2 regions of the Lactobacillus sp. HMSC08B12 genome follow, and region 2 is predicted to be linked to the other one. Evidence: riboswitches for the same ligand, from Rfam matches in the RefSeq annotation. Region 2 holds a riboswitch; the other holds the start of a gene.

Region 1 (8,233 bases), on a different contig from region 2:
CCGAACGGGGCCGGTCCTTTGACTCAATCATCGACCAGTACTTGGCCACGGTTAAGCCAAGCTACCACCAGTTTGTTGAGCCAAGCAAGCGCTACGCCAACATCATCGTGCCAGAAGGCGGGGCCAACGATGTCGCTTTGGACATGCTGACCACGAAAGTCCGCGACATCCTCCGCCGCAATGATTTAGCAGAAAAAGAGGTAGAATAATGGCTAAGCAGAAACCACTCGTCATTGGGATTGCCGGGGGGTCAGGCTCAGGCAAGACGACAGTCTCCAAGGAAATCAGCAAGCGCCTGCCAGCTGACCGGGTGCTCATTCTGACTGAAGATGCCTACTACAACGACAATTCAGCCCTCAGCATGGATGAACGCAAGAAGATCAACTACGACCATCCCAATGCTTACGACACTGACCTCTTGATTGAGCAGCTGCAGGACCTGCTGGATGGCAAGGCAATTGAACTGCCGACCTACAACTTCAACATCCTCTCCCGGGCCAAGGACACTATTCATGTTGAGCCAGCCGACATCATCATCCTGGAAGGGATCCTGGTTTTGGCTTCAGAAGAATTGCGGAAGTTCATGGACATCAAGCTTTTTGTCGACGCTGACGACGACATCCGCTTCATCCGCCGCTTGCAGCGGGACACCCAGGAACGGGGCAGGTCAATCGACTGGATCATCTCCCAGTACCTGACTACGGTTAAGCCAAGCTACAACCAGTTCGTTGAGCCAAGCAAGAAGTATGCCGACATCATAATCCCCCAGGGTGGGGAAAACCAAGTGGCCATCGACATGGTCTCCTCCAAGCTCTTGTCCATTATCAACGGCTAAGAGGAACAAAATAACCTCAATATTTTGAAGAAAACAAAAACGCGTGAACTTGCAAGTTCACGCGTTTTTTCTGGCAAATTTTGATTTTAGAGATTTAGGTAAGCAAAGGTATGCAGGCCAATCCAGGCAGTCAGCAGCATCAAGGCCAGCAAGAGGCCAACCGTGCTCCAGTATGCCCGGTTCATCTTCTTTGGTCTGCTTAAAATTAAATGCGTCATTTTGCTCCCCCCTTGAAAGATAACTAACAATGTTTTTCATCATACAACTTTAAGGAGGGCTTGTCACGCTTTTTTGATTATTTTTATCAAAAAAATGATAACTTTACGAAACTACTTGGCCATGACCCGGTCAAAGAGCTTGGTGATCAGCTTGACCAAAACCGCGTCAAAGACGATGGAAGAAATGATGCAGGCGATGAACATTTCAATCAAGAGGGCTGGCTTGTAGGCACTCCAGCCGTAAGTTAAGTAAGACATTACATAGCCGGCCACCGCGCAGCAGACTGCCCCGGTAATCAAGCTGCCCCAGCCGAAGCGGTCATAGTTTTCCTTCTTCGGGAAGAAGCCGATTTCGTTGCAGGCCCCCTGCACCAGCCCTTGCAGGATGGTCATTGCCCCCCACTGGCCACCGAAGGCCATTTCAACCGTAGCAGCCAGGGTTTCCCCGACAATCCCGGAGCCAAAGGTTGGCACGAAGTACATGGCCAAAGGCGCAGCCATGTACCAAAGACCGGCGCAGATCTGCCCGGCTAAAGGCCCCAGGCCGACAAGGTTCAAGGCTAATTCAACTGAATTGTAGATGGGGTTGACGACGTAAGTGTAGATAACCCCCATAATAATCCCAATCAAGGCCATCAAGATAATAGCCTTCACATTCCACTTGCTCTCTCTTCTAAGCATTAAAAAAACTCCTATCCAACAATTGCCGGCTAGGAGTTTGAAATCATGTTTAAGAAACACTTCCCTTGCGCAAGAATTACCTTGGTCAGGTTCAAAGGGTCGACTTTCGTCATCTCAGCTTTCGCTCCCCTAGTAGCTTTTATTCAATTTGACTTAATTTAGTCTAGCAGATCCTTAAAGCGTTAACAAGGTAAAAAGTTCCCTTAATTAAAGCTTTTAAAGGATTCTAGCTTTTCCTCATCGATATCTCTAATAATCGCCAAGGCCAGATCAACAGCAGCCTTGTAGTCCTTGTAGCTGCTGAAGCAGTATGGGGAGTGCTCATAGCGGACCGGAATCCCGATCACGATGGTCGGGGCCCCGTTTTCGTAGTAGATGGCCGCCCCGTCTTGCCCGCCACCAGTTCTGACTGACCGGGTGTAAGGAATCCCGTTTTTATCAGCCAAGTCGCAGGCGTATTGCTGGAACTTGGGGTTTGGCAGGAAGGTGACGTCCATGTCCCGCAACATTGGTCCCCGCTTAAGGCCAGTCTGAGACAGCCAGTCCGGTTCAAAAGTATCATCGGCCGGGCAGCTTTCCAGAACCAGGCAGAGGTCCGGCTTGATCTTGCGGGCCGTGACATAGGCACCCCGCAGGCCGACTTCTTCCTGGCTGGACAAGGCGGCAACCAGGTCAAAGTTGACTTCTTCATCCTTCAAGTTTTCCAGGATGTCAGCCATAGCAGCGGCGCCGAAGCGGTCGTCAAAGTCCTTGCCGAAGAAGAGGCCAGTCTTTTCATTGTATTCACAGTCCACGTCAACGAAAATCGGGCAGCCAGTGTCGATCTTGTAGTCATTGATCGTTTCTTCCCGGCTGGAGGAGCCGACGTCAATAGACAAATCAGCGACCTGCGGGACAGACTTTCTTTCAGCTTCCGACATGAAGTGGGGCGGCTTTAAGGCCACGACGCCGGGGATGTATTCCCCGTCCCGGTTTCTGACCTTGACCTTGAGGGCCGGCAGAACCACATTGTTCCAGCCGCCCAGGGTCACGAACTTGATCAAGCCGTTTGGCCGGATAGCCTGGGTCAAGAAGCCCACGGCGTCTGAGTGGGCGTCCAGCTGGATCACCGGCCGCTTGCCAGTGTTCTGCTTCTTGGAAGCGTAGACGTTCAGCATCCCGTCGACTTCAAGGTCGGCGTAGTCCTTGACCGTCTTGGTAAAAAGGTCAACGAATTCATTTTCAAAGCCGGAAGTGGCGTTGGCATTTGAAAAGTCCTTCAGCATTTGAATTTCAGCGGCTTTTTTCATCAATAATCTCCAATTAATCCAGCAGGTCGTACTTCAGCTTCATCAAGCTGTGGCCGTCCTTGACCATTTCCCCGGTCAAGGCTACGGTCTGCTTGTAAGTCAAGTCAGCCATCTTCTGGTTGGCTTCTTCCAGCTTCTCTTGCAAGTCGCGGCCAGTCAAGCCCTTAACAGCCCGGTCAGTTTCGTTTTCGATCTGGCGCAATTTAGCCATGGTCTTTTCTTCAAAAGCCTGCTCCAAAGCGCTGTAAACCTTGTAGTTGGTGTCGCCGAGCTGGGCGTTCAGCTTGTTGAGCCAAAAGATCTTGGTCAAGTCAAAGTCCGGACCGGTCTGGAAGCTGGCCGGAGTAGTCGTAACGTTGGTGTAGAAAGGCACGAAGCAGTTAAAAGTGTTCGGGCCAAAGGCCAGCCATTGCACGCCGGCGATACCTTCTTCAACGTCATTTCTGATTTGTAGGATGTGGGTTTCGAAGTTCCGGTTGATCCCGATTGGGCGGAAGAGCTTCTTTTCCGCTTCAGTGTTGGTCGTGCTGTAGACATCGTACTTGGTGTCCTGGTAGTGGGAGCTTTCCAGGAACTTGATGTCTTCCGGGCTGATCTTCTTCTTGGCGTAAGTGATGAAAGGCTGGTCCTGGTCCCCTGGCTCGCCTTCCCATTCAGGGTCGAAGTAGCGGTGGATGTACCAGGCCCGCGGGTTGTTGTAGTGAGCATCCTTGATGGTGGATGAACCAAAGATGTGACGGAGGTTGTAGCCTTGGTAGTCCGGGTTCAAGTGGTATTCGTTGATGATGTCCAGCAAGTCACTTGAGCACATGAAGTTTTCTTCGTCGTTAAATTCAAAGAAGTCGATGTTCAAGCGGTTTGGCGCTGCCACATAGGCATCGTCCGGAATCCGGCGGGCAGCCCAGTGGTGGCCGCCGATGGTTTCGATGTACCAGACTTCGTCATGGTCGGCAAAGGCTGACCCGTTCATTTCGTAGGTCCCGTACTTTTCCACCAGGTAGCCCAGGCGCTTGACCCCTTCTCTGGCCGAATGGATGTATGGCAAAGTCAAAGTGACAAAGTCTTCTTCGCCCAGGCCCCCTTCTTCAACTAAGGGGTCGATCCCTTGGATCCGGCTGTTGGTGGTGATGGTTTCCGTGGCCGTCATGGCTACCGTAGCGTCGTTGATCCCGGCAGCGGCCCAGATCCCGTTCTTGCCGGAAGCGTCTGGAGCGCTGGTGTAGCGCAGCGGGTTTGGCAGCAGGTCTTCATCATCGATTTCCTGGCCGCTGATCACTGCCTTGTAGTGCTTTGGCTGATCTTTCGGGTTAACCGCGATAAAGGCTTCAGGGATAATGGTGCTGCCGCCGTCTTCACTGCGGGCAATCATCGTGGAGCCATCAATGGTGGCGTCCTTGCCGACTAAAATGGTCGTGCATTCTGCTGGCTTTTGCATAAGTCCTCCTCTAATAATCTAAAACTAATTGTTTGCTTTCTTACTATTATTCTAGCTGAAAAAACGCCTTTTGCCAGCTAATGCTTTTGCCGGTAAAGGGCATAGAGGCGCTTGCTCAAATCGGCGCCGGCTGGGGCACTGTTTTCAAACAGGATCTGGCCAGGCTGGCTGCTGGCATTCAGTTCATCCCGGCTGGCCAGTTGCCGCTTGACTTCAGCAGCGGCCCCGATGGCTCCGTCATAGACCTTGGCCTGGGGGCCTAAGATCTCCTGGATGGCCTGCTTGGCAAAAGGAAAGTGGGTGCAGCCCAAGACCACTCCTGCCGCCTTGCCGGCATATGGGGCCAGCAATTCTTCCAGGTACTGGTAAATGGCCGGGCTGTCAGTTTGCCCTTTTTCGATCAATTCGACCAGTTTCGGGGCTGGCACTTTGGCCACCTGACCAGGCTCAGCACATTCGGCAACCAGCTGGTTGAACTTATCCTGCTCCAGGGTCAAGGAAGTGGCCATGGCAACAACCTGCCGGCCGGGATTTTCTTCAGCTGCCGGCTTGACAGCCGGTTCGATCCCGATGATCGGCAGGGAGTATTCCCGGCGCAGGCGGTCAGCCGCCGCGCTGGTTGCCGTGTTGCAGGCAATCATGACGGCCTTGACCTGGTGTTTGTCAATCAGTTCATCAACTACCCGCTTGGCCAGCTGGTAGACTTCTTCCTTGCTCTTTACCCCGTAAGGAGCATTGGCTGAGTCGCCATAGAAGACATAGTCTTCGTTTGGCATCAGATCAACCAGGCGGCTGAGGACCGTGAGGCCCCCCTGGCCGGAATCAAAAACGCCGATTGGCCGATCAGCATATTCTTTTGACATATTTTGACCTCCTCTAGCTATTAATTTTGAACCTTTAGCTATTAATTTTGAACCTTTTATCCGCTTTCTTCAATCTATTGACTCCGATATTTTTCCTGCAAGCCGGACTTTCTTGATTTTTTCTTTAGTTTTTTTAGCGGAAGAACCGTCCGGCTTGCTTTTTTTAGGGGCTATGTTATTGTTATATCTAACCCCTGGATATCACGTTGATTACCGGAATAAAACGGCAATCTGGGAATAAATTCTGTCCACAGTTTTTTTAGTTTTTTAGAAAGAGCAAAAGAAATTATGTTTAACGTTTCGCCTGAACAAGAGCGCCGCCACATCGTTGACGACTCAGCGCTCAATGGCTTTTTAACGAAAATGTATTCCATCATGGGCCTGGCGGTTCTGGTCTCAGCCTTGACTGCCTACTTGACCTTGACGGTCTTCTCTGGCAGCCTGCTGCCGCTACTCACCAACCGGGTCTTCATCTGGGTCCTGCTGCTATTGCCGCTGATTTTGAGCGTGGGCATCAGCTTTAAGGCTACTCGCAAGCCGACAACGGCCTTCTTCATGTTGATGGCTATCGCGGTTGTCTACGGGCTAGAATTCTCCCTTTTGGCTTTTGCCTACACGGGTGCCCAAATCGGCGGGGCCTTCATCTCCGCTTCAGCCGTCTTCATCGGGATGGCGGCTTACGGCAGCGTGACTAAGAAGAACCTGGACACCATCGGGGCTTACGCTTCAGCCGCCATCTGGGGCTTGATCGTGGCCAGCCTGGTCAACATGTTCTTGAAGAGCACGCCAGCCAGCTTCATCTTCTCCATCATCGGGGTCATCATTTTCACGATCTTGACTGCCTGGGATGCCCAGAAGATGAAGTCCATCTACGCCAGTTACGGAGACCAGCTGCCAGAACTTGGCCTGGCCGTTAACGGGGCTTTGATGCTGTACCTGGACTTCATCAACCTCTTCCTGCAATTTTTGCGGATCTTCGGGATCGCTGACAACGACAACTAAAATTTAAGATTTTCTTTTTTTGAAAAGGCTCTCTTCCTAATTAGAGGGCCTTTTTCCCTTGACTATTTTTCCTGCAAGAGTAAGGTGAAAGATATGTAAAGTATTTATTAGCGAAGCTGAAATAAAAGGAAGGTCACACATTGCAAAAGCAGCCGGTATGGAAAAGAAATCTGCAAGTCTCGACGGTCAGCGTCTTTTTGGCGGGGATTGCCTTTTCAGAAATTACCCCTTTTTTGTCCTTGTACATTGACACCCTGGGCAAGTTCAGCCACCAGCAGCTGAGCTTTTGGTCAGGGATCGTCTTTTCAGCGGTCTACGTGGTGGCGGCCCTGGTTTCCCCGATTTGGGGCAAGCTGGCTGACAAGAAGGGGCGCAAGCCGATGATTCTGCGGGCCTCTTTAGGGATGGCGGTCGTCTTTACCTGCATGGGCCTGGCCCAGAATGTCTGGCAGCTGCTGTTCCTTAGAGGGATGCAGGGGGTTTTTGCCGGCTTCATCTCTAACTCTAACGCCCTTATCGCGTCAGAAACGCCGAAGAACAAGTCGGGCAAGGCGCTGGGGATCATGATTTCTGCCCAGACCGGGGGGCAATTGCTGGGGCCCTTTGCCGGCGGGGCCTTATCGCAGGCTTTTAGCTACCGGGTAACCTTCTTTATTACCGGGGCTCTGCTTTTCAGCTGCTTTATCTTGTCTGTCTTCTTTATCCATGAAGATGACTTCGTGCCAGTTGAGAGCAAGCAGCGGGGCAGCTTTAAGGACACGATGAAGCAGTTTAAGAGCGGGCAATTGATTCTCGGGCTGCTGCTGACGACCTTGATCATTCAAGCGGCCAACAACTCCATCAACCCGATCGTTTCCTTGTATGTCAGAAGCTTGATGCACAATTCCGGGCAGGTTGTCCTCGTCAGCGGGGTGATCGCGGCTTTGCCAGGGATTGCCACGGTGGCCGCGGCTTCTTACTTTGGTGGCTTAGGTGACCGGATCGGGACCCACAAGATCATCTTAGGCGGCTTGATTGGGTCGATCATCCTCTTCTTCTTGACGGCTTTCGTCCGCAACACGGTTGAGCTTGGCGTCTGTCGCTTCCTGGTTGGTTTTACTGACGCCTGCCTCTTCCCGCAGGTCCAGACCATGCTGACCAAGCACAGTCCAAAGGAACTGACCAGCCGGGTCTTCAGCTGGAACCAAAGTGCCATGTACGTCGGCAATATTTTTGGCCCGCTGTTAGGTTCAACGGTTTCCGCCCACTTCGGCTACAGCGCCGTCTTCCTGGTAACCAGCGGGATTGTCGTGATCAACCTGCTTCTTTACCGGACTAATATTTTGAAAAACATTGCCTAGCTTAGGCGCCAAAAAAGCTCCAAGATTCATTCTTGGGGCTTTTTGCTTGGAGATTATTCTTGACTATCCTAAAGAGCAAGCACTGTTTTGTCTGTGTTTGGTCCGATTTTACCTATTTTTCACAAAAATAATGATGTCATTAAGCGAAAATAACAAATTTTAACAAAATCTATGCGTTTGCTCAAAAAAATTCTTCGCATTATACTGAAGGGAAAATATTCTTTGAGAATCGAGGTGTTCTTTTGAAAGTTATTACCAAAATTTTGCAAGCTGTCAGCTTTCTGCTCAGCCTCTTTCTTCTTTGGGCCGGCCTGGCCAGCTTGCTTGACGTCTGCAACTCTGCCAGACTAATGGGCTGGTCCCCTTTCATCCCTTCAATTGTCGCCGACCTGGTCTTCATTGTCATGCTCATCTGCGAAGCCTGGCTCAGCCTGCGGATAAACAAGCTGGACGACCGGGGAATCTTCTTCTTCCTGGCCGCCCTCCTGCTTTTAACAGCCGGCGAAATGGTCGCCACTGTTGCTTTAGGCTCTGGCTTTCTCTGGCTGAACCTCTTGCAACTCTTGCTGG
Region 2 (8,233 bases):
GCCAAGGTGGAGATCGTGCAGGTGCCGGATGAGAAGGCGCCGGAAAGCCTCAGCCCGGCCCAGATGGAAGAGGTCAAGAAGCGGGAAGGCGAGCGGATCTTGAGCAAGATCAAGGACAAGGAATATGTTTACGTTCTGGCCATTAAGGGCAAAGAGCGGGCTAGTGAAGAGTTCGCCAAGGAACTGAAGGACCTGGGGACCTACGGGCATTCCGACATTACTTTCGTGATCGGGGGAAGCCTGGGGACCAGTGACGCGGTCAACAAGCGGGCCAACGACCTCTTCAGTTTCGGCAAGCTGACCATGCCCCACCAATTGATGCGGCTGGTTTTGATTGAGCAGATCTACCGGGCCTTTATGATTAACTCCGGCAGTCCTTACCACAAGTAGAATAGTTTTTTAGCCTCTCCTGGGTAATAAACAGGAGAGGCTTTTTGTATACGAATCAGTCTAGTGCTAGAATCTAGGGTGAAAGTGTTTTATCAGGGGGAGCTGAATAAAAAATGGAGATCTGTGATTTACTCAAGCAGACGAGAATAGATTTGGGTCTGACCCAGCAGGGAATGGCGGGAGAAGTCATGTCAGTGGCCCAGTACTCCCGGATTGAGAGCGGGGAGCAGCGGATCAAGGCTGAGGATCTGCTGGAGCTTTTGGAAAGCCATAATTACGATCTAGGCTACTTTTTCACCAAAATGATTTACAGCCGGCGAGAGGAAAAAGAGGCTGACTGGATCAATATTGAGTTCCGGGTGAAGAACGCCTTTTATGATTGGAACTGGAAAAAGATGAGCTTTTTGAAAGAGCAGGCGGCCAATCTGACGGGGAAGACAGCCCTGCGGGTTGGCGGGGACCTGGTGGCTTATCTGCTGGATCCAGAGCTTAAGGATCATGAACAGCTGAAAAACGAGGTATCGGATTATTTCTTTAGTCTGGACAATTGGATGGATGATACGGAAGCGATTGTTGTATTTGCCGTGGCGATTCAGTTGATGAAGTTTGATATTGCTTATTTTTGGCTGAGTGAATTGCTTGACAAGTACCAACAGATCGATAATTTTTCCAGAGACCAGCAGGAAGCTGTGGGCAAGGCTTGTGTCAGCTTCTGCCAGCGCTGCAGGAAAGAAGGCGTTGCAGAGGCAGCAAAAGAGGCAATTGAAGTTTTAGGTCAGCTGTCGCCCTGTCCGGAGTTCGTGGCCTACCGCTTGCTTGGCAAGTATTACGCGGGGCTTTTTTCCGGAGAAGATGAGGAGGCGGAAAGGATCAAGGGAATACTTAGAGAGTCTGGATTGGAAAGATTTGTCGATCATTTTCTCTTGTGAAGATTTGCAGATCTGCAAACGCTAATTCATATCTGCGATTTTGCTCTCTAGCTAAAAAAAGCGATGTAGAATAGCTGTGAAAGCGGATTACGATTTGGCCAAGTCATATTGTTTTAAGATTAGGAGAACAAAATGAAGAGATATAACATGGCTATTAATTTAGCTTTTATGCTATTGTTGATGCTAACGCCTTCTGTGGTGTATGCATCTAGCAATTCGAACATAAGTGAATTTGAAGAGTGTTACCGTGAAGGTGAGTCTAAAGGGATTATTAAAGACGGAAATATTTCTAAGGATACTTTTGTTGAGATGTGTAAAGAATCAGTTTTTCCAGCTTATTTAGAAGCGGTAAAAACTGATCCAACGTTGACGTTTGAACAATTTGTTGCTGATGATAATTATGAAGTACCATTTCAAAAGAAAAACGATCATCCCGAAGTGGTAACCGCAGAGGGTTCTGGGCGCACAGCAGTTGGCCCGTTTGTTAACTTTATTTCAGCTAGCAAAAGTTACAAGATGAAGGCGGGAGATATTCTAATTTGCTATGGGACAGGATCTAGCGGAAGATTGGTTGGACATGCGGCTATGGCAACATCGGCTAACTATATTATTGAGATGCCGGGTAATTATAGAAAGATCAAGGGTAATTCATGGCGTTCTCACAATGCAAGAGTTGTTTCAAAAGCCAGTTTCTTTAAGAGTCACACTAAAGGAAAAGACTATGTAGCTGTTTATAGAAACAATCATCCGATTTATTCCGATCGAGCATCAACGTATGCATACAGATACATGTATAAAAAAGATAATCCATATTATAAGATTACATCGAATATATTTGAAAAGAGCCCGAGCTATTGTTCTAAGTACGTAGTACTGGCGTACTACTGGGGTGCGACTAAAAAGAGCTGGGGTGGTGGTCATAGAGTAGGTATTATTCCACCCCATCAATTGCCAAGTTACTTTTCTGATAGTTTTGTTCCAAGCTACAAATATAAAGTCACAAGTTATTGAAAGGGATGATTTTGATGACTAAAACAGAGCGTTACATGTGGCTGGCCAATGACCTGCTTTTGACGGCAGCAGCAGTGTCGCTGATCATTAATTTAGTTGGCCAGACGGCTTCCGGTTATGCCTTTAGCGGCAGTCATGGGCAGGCAACAGAACTGCTTTATGATGCCTTTATTTTGCTCGTTGCCGCGGCTGCTTTGGGAGTCTGGCTGAGCAAGTGGCTGGCTCCTGCAGCAGCTTGGGTAATTGGCGCCTGCCTTTTGCTGGGCCTTGTAATTGACCGGGCGGTAGGCCTGTATTTCGGCTTGACCTGGTACTGGACTTTGGCTGTTGTCGCTTTGGCGGTCAGTCTGGTTCTGGCCAGCTACCGCTGGCGGGGGAAGGCAGTCTTTAACTATTGGCTGGCCGGCATCCTCTTGGCCGTCAGCCTGGTCAGCTGCGTGATGGCCTGGGTTGGGTGAAAACGAAGGTGATAGAGATGAAATTCTTAAAGATTTTAGTCAAAGTGGTTGATGTAATCTTACTATGCTTTTTGACTGTGGTAGTTTGCTCAAATCTAAAGGACTACATCAATGCCCTAAGAACGATCAAAGGGACTGATTTAAAGGTAACAGTTTTTGGCCATGTGGTTTTAATTTTGGTCTTACTGACAGAATTAGCCTTAGCTGTATTTAGCCAAAAAATTCCCCGTAAGCTGTTCTTGATTATTGGCCTAGTTTGCCTTGCCTTGACATTTATAGGACTGATTACGCCAATCGCTTTTGGTCCGGGCAATTTGCCACTTAACCTCTTGGCCTTAGTGTTATTGGCTGTTAGCCGCTTTTTGCAAGAAAACATAGCTCAGAAGAGAACGTTGTAAAATACAAAGGTTATTATTAAACTTAGCAAGAATCGCACGTTAACATACTCAAGTTTGGTAGCTGGAATTTTTAACAAAAGAAAAAAATGACGGCTGCCGCAAGAATCACTGCTCAAAAAGTGAACTTGAACTTATAATATGAGTGAATAGTCTTTTGAAAATAGGAGCGTGATTATGATGAAAAACTTTGCAACTAAGCCAGCCGTTAAAACCGTCTTCTTGCTGGCTGGCATCTGCTTGGCCTTGTTCATGGCGGTTCAGTGGATCTTTGCCTTGGGCAACCCGGGGCCAGTATCTTGGGCGATTGCCGGCATGATCGCGATTACCCTGCTGACCCTATTTCTGGGAATCGCCCCTTTGACTAAGCTCAGCCCGGTAGTTGGCTACGCGGTCGCTGCGGCTTTGGTGGTTGTCGTCTTGATCTTTGTCTTCAATATCCATGGGTACATCTCAATTGGCATTTTATACCTAATTTACGCGGCCCTGGCTTGTGGCCTTTTATGGGCGAAAAAATAAACAGTAAACAAAAATGGCTTCCAGGATTTTCTCCTAGAAGCCATTTTCTTTATGCTGATTTGATTAAGCGAAGATTTCTTCAACTTCAACTACTACGGCAGTATCAGTTTTCTTGCCAACCTTAGCAGCGTATTCCTTAGCGAAGTCGTCGCCTTCGTGGATAGTCACGCTGCCGAGCACGCGTACGTTAGTGTGGCTTGGCACGTCAGCAACTACAACAGCAACCTTGCTGCCGTTCTTGATGTTTTCCCACAAGTGGGAGAAGGTAACTTCACTCCAGACCAGGTGCTTGTCGTCCAAAGCAGTCAATGATTCCTTAGGACCAACTTGTGGGTTGCCGTCCTTGTCAACGGAAGCAACGAAGGCCAAAGCGTCGTTAAAGAACTTTTGTTGGTCAGCAGTCAAAGTAGTAGCGTCTAATTTCTTCATAATGGTAATTTCCTTTCTTTTTACTTAAGTAGTAATTTCTTCTCTTGATACTTAGTATTATAGGCCTTCCCCAGGCAAAAGAAATTGATTTAGGTCAATTTTATAACTCTTTTAATAAAATTTTTTTGCAATTTCTACGGGAGTAAAAAAGCGCCCAGATTCAAAAGAAGAACCGCAATAATAAAGAGCAGCCAATCTTTGTTAGTTAGCGGCACCTCAACGATCACGGACCGCGGAGCGCCTTCCCGGTAGCCGTGGGACTCCATCCCCTGGGCCAGGTTGTCGGCACTGTTTAAAGCTACCAAAATCGCGTTAAAGTAGAGGACCGGGGACCAAAAGGAGAGGTAGACTCCCCGCATCATCCCTGCCACCCGGATCTGCTTGACCGCGGCTTGCATGCGGGGAATGATGTTCAAAGCCGCTAAAGTTCCATAAGCAAACTTGCTCGGCAAGTGCAGGTTCTGCTCCAGCGACCGGGCCATCTCTTCTGCCGTGGTTGAAATGGTCAGGCAGGCCGTGGTGAAGGTATATACGAAGGCCCGGCTGGAGATGTCCAAAGCATACCAGAGGTCGCGGTGGTCACTGAAGATGTAGCCTGAAGAAAAGACGGTAATTGCCGCTAAGCCCGTTGCCAAAAGCATCCCGCCCAGGGCCTTAGGCTTGATCCGCCGGTATAAGAGGTAGGCTAAGGATAAAACAATAACGATGACATTGCTGAAAAGGCTGACCTTAAAAGATAACTCCAGTGAAATAATCAAGGTCAGCAGGAATTTCAAGCTGGGATTCATTTTGCTTTTAGTCATTTTCTCCTCCTAATCCTGGACAAAAGCCAGCTCTCTGCCGGCCAGACGCAGGTGGTAGTCGCACCAAGTGCTGATTCCGTAGAACTGGTGGCTGATCAGCAGGATCGTCTGCCCGCTCTTTTCCTGGCACTTTTGCAAAAGCTGCACGACCTGCTCAATCGACTTCTGGTCCAGGCCGCTCAAAGGCTCATCGATCAAGAGCACTTCCTGGCCCGACAAAAGCATCAAGAGGATCTGCAGCTTCTTTTTCTGCCCGCCCGACAAGGAGTAGACCACCTGGTCCATGTGATCGGCCAAATCCAGGTCAGCCAGGGCCTGGTCTAAGACTTCCGGAGTGAAGTAGGGGGAAGCGTGCTTTTGGCTCAAAGCCAGCTCCTCTTTGACGGTGATGGCCATGAACTGGTCAGCCGCATTTTGAAAAATCTGGGCCACATGCTGGAAGTAGGTCCGCTCCTTGAGCTTGGCCACTTCCTTACCCTCCCAGGTCAAAGAGCCCTGGTAGTCCAGCAACTTGGTCATGGCCTTAAACAGAGAGCTCTTCCCGCTGCCGTTTGGCCCCGTGATCAAGGTCACCTTCCCCTTGGGGATGGCTAATTCCTTTTGCTCAAGCAAAGGCCGGCCTTGCTTGATGGCGAAATTTTTCATGACAAAAGCCGCTGGCTCGTTCTCCGGCAGGGGGAAGTGCAGGTCGATTGGCTCAGTAGCCAGGAGAAGCGCTTGTTCATCCTTAGTCAATAAGTCCACTTGCTCGCCTTTGAAGCGGTAGACCCCGTCCACCTTGCCCTGGTAGTCGTCAAAAAGGTGGTCGGTGATGATGATGGTCTTGCCCTGCTCTTTCAGCTTGGCCAAGCGGCCAATCAAGAAGCGGCGGGCCGCCGGATCCACGCTGGCAAAAGGCTCATCTAATAAGAAAAGATCCACGTCCATGGCGACCAGGACGGCCAAGGCTACCCGCTGCTTTTCCCCGCCGGACATGGTTACGATTTTCTGGTCTAAAAGAGAGTCGATTTCCGCGAATTCGCTGGCCAGCTTCAGCCGGTCCGCAAATTCTGTCTTGCTTTTGCCCAGGTTTTCCATGGCAAAAATAATCTCTTCTCTAGGCGTGGCCATGGTAAACTGCTCGCCGGCTTCCTGGAACATCATGGCCTGACTTCGCCCGCCCAAAGAAACCTGCCCGCTGGTCAGCTGGCCCCCGTATTTCGGGTAGAGGCCGGCCATGATCTTCAACAGGGTCGACTTGCCGCAGCCGGTCGGCCCGATCAAGAGGGAAAAAGTCCCCGCCGGCAGGGTTAAGGACAGGTCGCGGATGACCTCCCGGTCCCCGTAGGAAAAAGTTAAGTGGTCAATTGTCAGTTCTGCTTGCAAAATAAAAAGTCACCTCAAAACTGGGGTGACCATAAGCAGCATTTTCCCTTGCCAGCATTACCTGGCCAGGTTCCATGGGTATCATCTCAGCCTTCCGGCACCCCGTTGATTCGTCAAATTGATTCTTATTTTATTATATTGGATTTGCCAAGGCCTGTCTAATTCAAACTTTGTCCAAACTGATTGAAAATGCCGATTTATAGCACTTTTCTTAAAATAATCTGGGAAGTAGCTTTAACGAAAAATTTTTTAGTTGTATCCTAGAATTACAGACTTTTAGACTTTAGTGGGAGAGAAAAATGTCAGATCAACGAAGACGAGTAATTACCGTGGCCTTGATGTTGTCAAACGTCATGTCCGGCCTGGACAACACGATTATCAACACCGCCTTGCCGCGGATCATTGCCGATTTGCACGGGATTGAGTATACCGGCTGGCTGGTGGCCATCTTCTTATTGGGGACGGCTGTTTCCACGCCGCTTTGGAGTAAATTAGGCGAGCGGCGGGGGAACAAGCTGGCCTACCAGCTCGCGGCTGCCTGCTTTTTGCTGGGGGCGCTGCTCCAGGGCTGCGCCCAGCAGATGTCCTTTCTCTTGACCTTCCGCCTGTTGGCCGGGATCGGCAACGGGGGGATGGTGTCGCTTCCTTATATCATCTACTCTGACCTTTATCCAAACGCCCACAAGCGCCTAAAGGTGCTGGGGATGGTCTCTGCCTTCTTCACCACGGCCACCATATTAGGACCGCTCTTTGGGGGCTGGATCGTTGATGCCCTGTCCTGGCGCTGGGTCTTTTATATCAACATCCCGGTGGCCTTGATTTCCATCGTTTTGATCCAGATCTTTTTCCTGGATGAGAAAAAAGACCGGCCAGCTCACAGGGTCGACTTAGGCGGGGCCATCTGCCTATCCTTTGGGGTGGTGGCCCTCTTATTGGGGACCCAGCTGGTGGGTTCAGCCAGTCTGGCCACGGCGCTTTTGATCTTCGCGGCGGCCTTGATTTTCATCGGACTTTTGGTCATTATTGAGCGCCGGGCAGAGGACCCGATTATTCCAGGCCGCTTGTTCAAAAATATCCCCTTGGTGGTCGACTTTACTTTGTTCGTTTTGATCTGGGCCGCCATGTCGGCTTACAGCGTCTACGCGCCGATGTGGGCTGAAGGCTTGATGGCCACGACTGCCCTGGTCGGGGGGATGACCCAGATTCCCGGAGCCCTTACCGACATGCTGGGCTCCTTGTCCGTGGAAAAAATGCGCCGGCGCTGGTCAGCCTACCAGGTTATGCTGGCCACCTGCTGGCTTTTGGCGGCAGGCTACCTGGCTATGGCCGTGGCTCCGCGCTATTTCCCTTACTGGGGGATCTTGCTGGCCGGGATGCTGCAGGGCTGGGGCCACGGGGTCATGTTCAACCAGCTTCAGGTTAAGGTGCAAGAAGACGCGGAAAGCCAGGACGTGCCGGTTGCTACTTCCTTCTCCTACCTGATCCGGATGCTGGCCATGGCGATTTCTTCCAGCGTCTTCGGGGTCATCTTGAATGAGCACTTGGCTAAAGGGGTCAAGGCTAGCGGAGGCAAGATCACTTTGTCCATGCTCAACCACTTATCAGACGCCAAGACCCGGGCCAGCCTGCCCAAGCAGGATTTGGTCCAGATGGAGAATATCCTCTACGGGGCTATTCACGCGATTTTCTGGGCGGCCTTTATCCTGGTCTTCCTGTCTCTGCTTTTGGCCATCTGGGCCCGCTGGCGGGAGAAAAATTGGCCGGCAAGCGGTAAAATCTGGTAAGACCCAGTATAGGATAAAAAGAAGATAAGTTTTTGCTGGAAAGGAGAGAGCTGATGACTGAAATTGCCAAGCTGCAGAAAAAATTGCAGGAAGCTGGGGATGCCACCCTGCCGCTGAGCAAGGGGAAGGGGCAGACCGCGGCCTGTACGT

Evidence for each region. A riboswitch is a leader RNA that binds a small molecule or an ion and turns the genes downstream of it on or off. The one in region 2 is predicted to bind thiamine pyrophosphate.
Region 1: it holds a riboswitch for thiamine pyrophosphate, as region 2 does, so the genes downstream of both, HMPREF3168_RS00615 (ECF transporter S component) here and HMPREF3168_RS01350 (ATP-binding cassette domain-containing protein) in region 2, are expected to answer to the same signal.

The regions. Positions count from the first base shown of each region.
Region 1 covers NZ_KV793094.1:19,697-27,929, forward strand. Annotated here, with positions in the region: gene udk (uridine kinase) at 1-209, shown strand, start outside; gene udk (uridine kinase) at 209-835, shown strand; gene HMPREF3168_RS10890 (hypothetical protein) at 922-1,053, opposite strand; gene HMPREF3168_RS00615 (ECF transporter S component) at 1,165-1,734, opposite strand; TPP riboswitch at 1,779-1,875, opposite strand; gene HMPREF3168_RS00620 (M42 family metallopeptidase) at 1,938-3,023, opposite strand; gene HMPREF3168_RS00625 (C69 family dipeptidase) at 3,037-4,458, opposite strand; gene murI (glutamate racemase) at 4,536-5,321, opposite strand; gene HMPREF3168_RS00635 (Bax inhibitor-1/YccA family protein) at 5,610-6,323, shown strand; gene HMPREF3168_RS00640 (MFS transporter) at 6,464-7,663, shown strand; gene HMPREF3168_RS00645 (hypothetical protein) at 7,906-8,233, shown strand, end outside.
Region 2 covers NZ_KV793109.1:13,837-22,069, forward strand. Annotated here, with positions in the region: gene rlmH (23S rRNA (pseudouridine(1915)-N(3))-methyltransferase RlmH) at 1-390, shown strand, start outside; gene HMPREF3168_RS01315 (helix-turn-helix domain-containing protein) at 504-1,319, shown strand; gene HMPREF3168_RS01320 (hypothetical protein) at 1,452-2,330, shown strand; gene HMPREF3168_RS01325 (hypothetical protein) at 2,345-2,788, shown strand; gene HMPREF3168_RS01330 (hypothetical protein) at 2,806-3,186, shown strand; gene HMPREF3168_RS01335 (hypothetical protein) at 3,361-3,702, shown strand; gene HMPREF3168_RS01340 (pyridoxamine 5'-phosphate oxidase family protein) at 3,766-4,131, opposite strand; gene HMPREF3168_RS01345 (energy-coupling factor transporter transmembrane component T family protein) at 4,266-4,934, opposite strand; gene HMPREF3168_RS01350 (ATP-binding cassette domain-containing protein) at 4,944-6,299, opposite strand; TPP riboswitch at 6,326-6,413, opposite strand; gene HMPREF3168_RS01355 (MFS transporter) at 6,599-8,083, shown strand; gene HMPREF3168_RS01360 (helix-turn-helix domain-containing protein) at 8,137-8,233, shown strand, end outside.